Regions from separate parts of the Pseudarthrobacter sp. Y6 genome, predicted to be linked through region 2. Evidence: predicted binding sites of a transcription regulator. Region 2 holds the regulator's gene; the other holds the start of a gene.
The links. The regulator Rex, encoded in region 2, represses fermentation and respiration genes when NADH is low (regulators of the CRP and FNR family bind a similar motif). The targets are predictions, from matches to a motif close to CTTGTGAANNNNTTCACAAG.

Region 1: ACQCSW_RS09455 (glyceraldehyde-3-phosphate dehydrogenase) is a predicted target of Rex. The motif match lies at 1,321-1,340, and genes of this name have one in related genera.

Annotation. Positions count from the first base shown of each region.
Region 1 covers NZ_CP189574.1:1,974,642-1,978,328, forward strand. The annotation lists gene ACQCSW_RS09440 (zinc ribbon domain-containing protein) at 1-22, shown strand, start outside; gene ACQCSW_RS09445 (YaaA family protein) at 83-847, opposite strand; RNA gene rnpB (RNase P RNA component class A) at 904-1,290, shown strand; gene ACQCSW_RS09455 (glyceraldehyde-3-phosphate dehydrogenase) at 1,559-3,037, shown strand; gene ACQCSW_RS09460 (hypothetical protein) at 3,117-3,320, shown strand; gene ACQCSW_RS09465 (HNH endonuclease family protein) at 3,446-3,687, shown strand, end outside.
Region 2 covers NZ_CP189574.1:3,644,919-3,648,605, forward strand. The annotation lists gene ACQCSW_RS17485 (hypothetical protein) at 124-921, shown strand; gene ACQCSW_RS17490 (redox-sensing transcriptional repressor Rex) at 979-1,740, opposite strand; gene ACQCSW_RS17495 (glutaredoxin family protein) at 1,831-2,085, opposite strand; gene ACQCSW_RS17500 (HAD family hydrolase) at 2,212-3,030, shown strand; gene ACQCSW_RS17505 (30S ribosomal protein bS22) at 3,164-3,262, opposite strand; gene ACQCSW_RS17510 (helix-turn-helix domain-containing protein) at 3,419-3,631, opposite strand.

The DNA.
Region 1 (3,687 bases), 1.7 Mb from region 2:
CACGCCCGCCCCAAGTAACTAGCAGCCCATGTAGGTCGCAGCAGATGTCGTAATGGGCGCCCATGGCGACATTAAATGCGACTTAGTTGGGCAGGATGATGTTCAGGGCATGCGGTTTCCGCGCTGAACCATCCACCAGCTCCGCAGCCCATTTTTCGCGCGCGGCCTTCAGCAGCTGCACCGGGGTCTGCGAGGCGTTGCCGCGTCGGGCCAGCAGGTGCCGCGCCAGCTCGCCGCGGGTGTGCTTGGCGAAGTGGCTGACCACCTTGCGCACCCCGTTGACCTCCGTGAATACGTTGACGGCCACCGTCTGAGCCGGCGGCGGTGCCCACGCTGCGGCGTAGGTGCTGGAGCGGCAGTCCACGAGCAGATGCCCGGACACCGACTCCGCGAGGGCCGCCGAAAGCTGCGGTTTCCAGAACGAGGCGAGGCGGCCGACGTCGGGCAGTGCCGTTCCCATCGACAGCCGGTAGGCGGGCACCTGGTCGGCGAAGCGGATGGCACCCCACAGTGCCGAGATCACCAGCACCGAAACATCGGCCTTCCGGCGCTGCGCCGGCGTCAGGGTTTTGTAGCTGAGGGCGTCGTACAGAACGCCGGAGTAGATCTGGTGCGCAGGAGCCGCCGGTTCGGCGTGGAGCCGGGTGTTGCGTTCGACGTCGTCCTGCAGCGATGCGCCGACGCCCAGCAGCGCGAGGGCATCTTCATGTGCGCTGACCGTCCCCAGCGCTTCCAGGACCTTGGCCCGGTAGGTGTTGAGTTCGGGGAAGCTCAGTGACGGCCAGTCGACGGCGGACCCGCGGACCGCGGGGGTCTTGCCTTCGGAGGGGGGAAGCAGAATCAGCACCGTACGATCCTACCGGCGACGGCGGTGCCTCCTTCCGGCGGTAGACTGGCTCCGGATGGGTTGACCAGGCGGCCGCGCGTCACGCAAGTGGCTCGAGGAACGTCCGGGCTCCGCAGGGCAGGGTGGTGGGTAACGCCCACTCGGGGTAACCCGCAGGCCAGTGCCACAGAGAACAGACCGCCTGCGTCTTCCGGCAACGGAAGCTCAGCAGGTAAGGGTGAAACGGTGGTGTAAGAGACCACCAGCTTCCCGGGTGACCGGGAAGGCTAGGTAAACCCCACCCGGAGCAAGGCCAGACAGGACACGTTTGAGGGCTGCCCGCCCGAGTGTCCGGGTAGGCCGCTGGAGGGCGTCGGCAACGGCGTCCGTAGATGGATGGCCGCTACTCCCGCGCTGGTAACGGCACGGGAGCACAGAACCCGGCGTATCGGTCAACCCATCCACCACCCCCAGCCGGGCACCGACCCGCCCCGCATGTGAGTGATTTCACGCTGGTTGCGGCGGTCCGCGGTGTCGCTCCAGCCTAGAATAGAGAGCGAACGTAGAAGTTCTGCCGCCGGGTCTGCGTTCGCAGCCGGTGGTTTTTCTTTACGCTTCTCCACGGCACCCGGGATGGACCGCATCCTGCCGGTGCCAGAGCCCCTGGACAACATCAGGTGGCCGCCAACCGCGTACGACGACGTATGCGGCTGAACCGAGGAAGGTAGTTCTGTGAGCCAGACGTCAGATTCTTGTCTTGATACGTGGATGGGCCGGGAGGCTCTCGCCGAGGCCATGATTCCGGTGATTGGCCGGCTGTACCGCGAAAACAACGTGGTGACCAGCATTCACGGCCGCAGCCTGATCAACAAGTCCACCATGAACATCCTCAAGGCGCACCGTTTCGCCCGCCGCATGAGCAACACCGAGCTCCTGCTCGAAGAGACCGCACCGCTGCTGAACATCCTGGCTCAGCTGGAACTTGGTGCGGCGGCCATCGACGTCGCCCGCCTGGCAGAGAAGTTCAAGGCAGAAGGCGACGGCGCCACCCTGGAAGAGTTCCTCCGCGCCGAGCTTGCCGAGGTAGTCGGCAAGCGTGGCGGCGATGACCGCACCAGCACCGACGTCGTGCTGTACGGCTTTGGCCGGATCGGCCGCCTCCTGGCGCGCCTCCTCATCGAAAAGGCAGGCGGCGGCCACGGCCTGCGCCTGCGCGCCATCGTGGTGCGCCGCGGCTCGGACAAGGACCTCACCAAGCGCGCCAGCCTTCTGCGCCGCGATTCCGTCCACGGCTCCTTCGAGGGAACCATCCGTGTGGACGAAGACGCCAACACCATCACCGCGAACGGTGTCCAGGTTCAGGTCATCTACTCGGAGAACCCCGCCACGATCGACTACACCGCCTACGGCATCCACAACGCCCTGGTGGTGGACAACACGGGCCGCTGGCGCGACGCGGAGGGCCTGTCCCAGCACCTGCAGAGCAAGGGCGTTGCCCGCGTCCTCCTCACCGCACCGGGCAAGGGCGAACTCAAGAACATTGTGCACGGCATCAACCACGGCACCATCGAGGACACAGACCAGATCGTGTCCGCAGCCTCCTGCACCACCAACGCCATCACCCCGGTCCTGAAGGCCATCAACGACAAGTTCGGTGTGATCCACGGCCACGTGGAGACGGTCCACTCCTTCACCAACGACCAGAACCTGATCGACAACTTCCACAAGGGCGACCGCCGCGGCCGCTCCGCCGCGCTGAACATGGTGATCACCGAAACCGGCGCCGCCAAGGCCGTAGCGAAGGCCCTGCCCGAACTGCTGGGCAAGCTCACAGGCAGCTCCATCCGCGTCCCCACCCCTGACGTCTCCCTGGCCATCCTGAACCTGAGCCTGGAGAACGGAACCACCAAGGACGAGGTCAACAACTACCTCCGTGAGATGTCGCTTCACTCGGACCTGCGCAAGCAGATCGACTACATCGACTCACCCGAAGTTGTTTCCACGGACTTCGTTGGCTCCCGCCGTGCCGGCATCATTGATGGCCTGGCCACGATCTCCAACGACAAGAACCTGGTTCTTTACGTCTGGTACGACAACGAGTTCGGCTACAGCTGCCAGGTGGTCCGCGTCATGGAAGAGATGGCCGGCGTCAACCCGCCGTCCTTCCCCGCCAAGGAAGCCGCTGCTGCTTTGGCCGCAATCGCCGTCTAGGCCCGTCTGCCGGGCTGGCTGCCCGACATTCCCGGCTGATTCGCTGGAATCAGCCGGGAATCGGGACCACACTGGTGGCATGGATAACGAAACTCTCCACGAGACCACCCTTGAACACGCCCTCGACGTCGCCAAGGCCAACCACAAAGAAGCCATCAGGCTCCTGGAGCAGGCCCGCGCGTCCCGGGCTTCCGGTGACGTAGGCGAGGACCGAGTGCGCCAGCTCGAAGGGCTCCTCCAGGTTGCCGAAGAAGACCTGCGCCGCGTAGCCCGGGAGCAGTAGCCGGCCATAGCAGTAGGCGGATCACCCGGGCCACTCGTCCTCCCCATTGTGGATATCCGCCTGGGTGTCAGTGGGGTGGCCTAGGCTCTTCTGGTGCATTACATCTCCGGAAGAGCCGGTTGCCCATGACCGTCAGCTGGCGTGCCTACCGCCGTGCCCGCCGCCGCTCGAGGCAGGCCTGGGCTCTGCTGGCGGTGCTGGCCCTGTCTGCAGTGGGCTCTGCAGGGTGGTTTTTCACTGCGGGCCAGTTTGCAGCGGCAGAACCAGCAATCGCAGGTCCCAGCGAGGCGCCTGTTTTCGACGGTACCTGGATGAAGCCCGTGGTCCCGGTTCACGCTGTACCGCAGGGGAGTGCCCTGGCCACCCT
Region 2 (3,687 bases):
CTCTCCGGAATGATCCCCCGCGGCACGCGCCGGGGGTACGGTGGGAAGTAAGCCGTTCTGGGGGCAGGCCAGTTGGACTGCACCCAGCAGCCGAACTGACATCCGACCTGCAAAGGACCGCTCATGAGCACGCCTGTCCCGCCTCCCGTCCCGAACGAACCCGAGCCCGGCAACCAGCCGCCAGCGCCCCGATACGGCGAGAACAGCCCGCAGTTCGGGCAGCCCACGCCACCGGCGCCACAGTATGGGCAGAACGCCCCGCAGTATGGGCAGCAGGCTCCCCCGGCGCCACAGTACGGGCAGAACGCCCCGCAGTATGGGCAGAACAACCCGCCGCAGTTCGGCCAGCCCACTCCCCCGCCCTCTGGCCAGCAGCCGTACGGACAGTCCCCTTACGCGCAGTACCCGTCCGAACAGCCGCAGGCCACGGGCTCCAACGGGGTTCCCCAGTTGGTCAATATCTCGTTCTGGCTGCTGATTGCCTCGGGCGTGGTATTTGTGATCAGCCTGCTCATGGGCATCGGCATGCTTGACGATCCTCAGATCCGGAATGCGTTCGACGAGGCCATGCGCAGCAGCGGCGCCACTGGTGCGGAATTCGCGTTCGACGACTTCAAGGGCGTCCTTGCCGGATCGCTCGTAGTCTTGGCGATCATCGGTGCGGGGTTGTACGCACTGGTGGCGCTCTTCGTCCGCAAGGGCAAGAACTGGGCCCGCATCCTCGGCACCGTTTTCGCGGCGCTGTCCGTTTTCGGCCTCTTCGGCGTACCGGGCCTCGGAACCCTGGGAACTCTCGCGGGGATCGCGGCCATCGTCCTGCTCTACCTGCCGGCGTCGGCACCCTACTTCCGTAAGCAGCACGCGTTCGGCAGCCCGTACGGCACCCCGGGCACCACGCCTGGCAACCCCTACGGCCAGTAGTACCAACCAGTCGAATCCACACCCCAACGGGCGCGGACCCCACCAAGCGCCGAAGAACTAGGCGGTCTGGTCCGGGGTCTGCGCCCGTTGTGCATGATAGGCGAGGATCTGCAGTTCGGTGGCCATGTCCACCTTGCGGAGGTTGACACCCTCGGGGACCTGCAGCATGACGGGGGCGAAGCTCAGGATGCTGTGGACGCCGGCCGCCACCACGCGGTCGCACACGGCCTGCGCCACGGTGGCCGGAAGTGCCAGGACCACCATGTTGGCGCCGGTCCGCTGCAGCACGGCCTCCATGTCCGCGGCGTCGCTGACGCGCAGCCAGCCCACCTCATTGCCCACCACCATCTGGTCGGCGTCGAAAATTGCCACCACGTCAAAACCGCGGGACTCGAAGCCGCCGTAGCGGGCCAGGGCTTTGCCCAGGTTACCCGCGCCAACAATGGCGACCTTCCAGTCATGGGTCAGCCCCAAGGCCGCGGAGATGTGACGGCTCAGGTACTGCACTTCGTAGCCCACGCCGCGCGTACCGTAGGAACCCACATAGGAAACGTCCTTGCGCAGAGTTGACGAGCTCACGCCCGAAGCTTCGGCAAGGGATTCCGAAGATACTCGTTCGACGCCGTCGGACAGCAGCGTGTTAAGGGCGCGCAGGTAGATGGTCAACCGTGCCACTGCTGCGGGCGGTATCTGCTTGGCGGCCTCTGTGCCGTGGGCAGGCTGTGTCCCGTGGGCAAGCTGTGTCCCGTGGACAGGCGGTGTCCCGTGGACATTCTCTGCACCTTGGACAGCCTGGGGAGATGAATCCAGCGAAGTCACTATCCCCTCCATCCCATCGCGTCGTGACTCCACTCTAGAGCCCCGCCGCTGGTGCCAACAAAGCCGGTGTCATTCTGCGAGGCCGCTTCCCTATTGGGCCATGGCGCGTTGGAGGACGCGCTCCAGCCGGGCTTCGTCGATCTTCCAGAAATCGCGCTGGATGCCATCCACCAGGACCACGGGGATTTCCTCCGCGTACCGTTCACGCAGTTCCGGCAGTTCGTCAACCTGCTGTTCCGTCCACCCAAGTCCCAGCAGGGCAGTAACGCGTCCGACGGCGTCGCGCGCCGCCGCGCACAGGTGACAGTCTGCTTTGGTGATGAGGACTACCTCGGGCTTTGCCATGCATTAACCGTATCCCCCTTTAGCTGCCGACGGCGGGGCACACGGAGGCACGGGCATCGGGGCGGGCCCAGACACTGGCACCGGCACTGAAATCTCGGTCACCGAGTATTGACTAGACTCGTGGACATGCCCGAGGAGAAGTACGTCGCTGTGGTGACCCAGCCGGATGCGTTGATGCAGACCGGCGAAGCCGCCTTCTTCGACGTCGATAACACCCTTATGAAGGGCGCCAGCCTTTTCCACGTTGCCCGCAAGATGCACCAGCGCGGCGCCTTTACGCTGACGCAGGCTGCGGGGTTCGCGTGGAAGCAGTTCAAATTTGTGGCGCGCGGCGAGAACATGGACGACGTCCACGCTGTCCGCGATTCCGCCCTTACCCTCGCTGCGGGCATCACGGTGGAAGACGTCAAGGCCTTGGGCGAAGAGGTCTACGACGAAATGATCGCGTCCAGGATCTGGCCCGGCGCCAAGGCACTGGCGCAGCAGCACCTCCGCGTGGGGCGGCGGGTCTGGCTGGTCACAGCAACCCCCATTGAGGTCGCCGCGGTCATTTCAACCAGGCTGGGCCTGACCGGAGCCTTGGGCACGGTAGGCGAGGTTGCCGACGGCATGTACACCGGCCGGCTGGTGGGTGACATCCTGCACGGTGCAGCCAAGGCTGTGGCTGTCCGGGAAATGGCCGACGCCGAAGGCCTGGACCTCAAACGGTGCTGGGCCTACAGCGATTCCTACAATGACATCCCGCTGCTGACAGTGGTGGGGCATCCCGTGGCCATCAATCCCGATTCCAGGCTCCGCCGCCACGCGCGGGACAACAACTGGCCGGTCTACGATTTCCGTTCCGGCCGCCGCGCCGCCACCCTGGGGCTCAAGGCAGCTACGGCCGGCGGCGCCGTGTACGGGCTCTGGCGCGGATACTCCCGGATGCGCGGCCCCCGCATCTAAGTAGCAGTACATGTCCTTATGAGGGCTCATAGCGACATCTACTGCGACCTAGTCGGGCGGGCCGTTGCCGGGCGCACAAAAAAATGCCCGCTGCCGGAGAGGCAACGGGCATTTCACGCTTGTCGAAGTATCTCTACTTCTTATTGCGGCGCTGGTGACGGGTCTTACGAAGCAACTTGCGGTGCTTCTTCTTGGCCATACGCTTGCGACGCTTCTTAATAACTGAACCCACGAAAGTTCCTCACAAACTAGATGCAGTACCTGTCTGATGGAAATGGTCCGTGGACAGAGCTACAGACTGAAACAACTGACAGATTCTTACAATGACGTAAAACGTTCCTTAACAGGGTACCGCTTCTTGGCGATGCCCACTGACCGCAGGTAATGCTCAGGCAGTTTCGGTGTGCCCGTCCACCACAGCACCCTTGAGGTACTGCTCGACGGCGCTCTCCGGCACCCGGTACGACCGGCCGAAACGCACCGCAGGCATTTCGCCTGAGTGGACCAACCGATAAACGGTCATCTTGGAGACGCGCATGACCTCGGCCACTTCGGCCACGGTCAGGAACTTCGCGTTCGAGAAGTTCTGTTCTGCGGACATTTCGCTATTCCTTTGCTGACGGATGACGACAGTAACCCCAGCTGTGTTTCATTGCG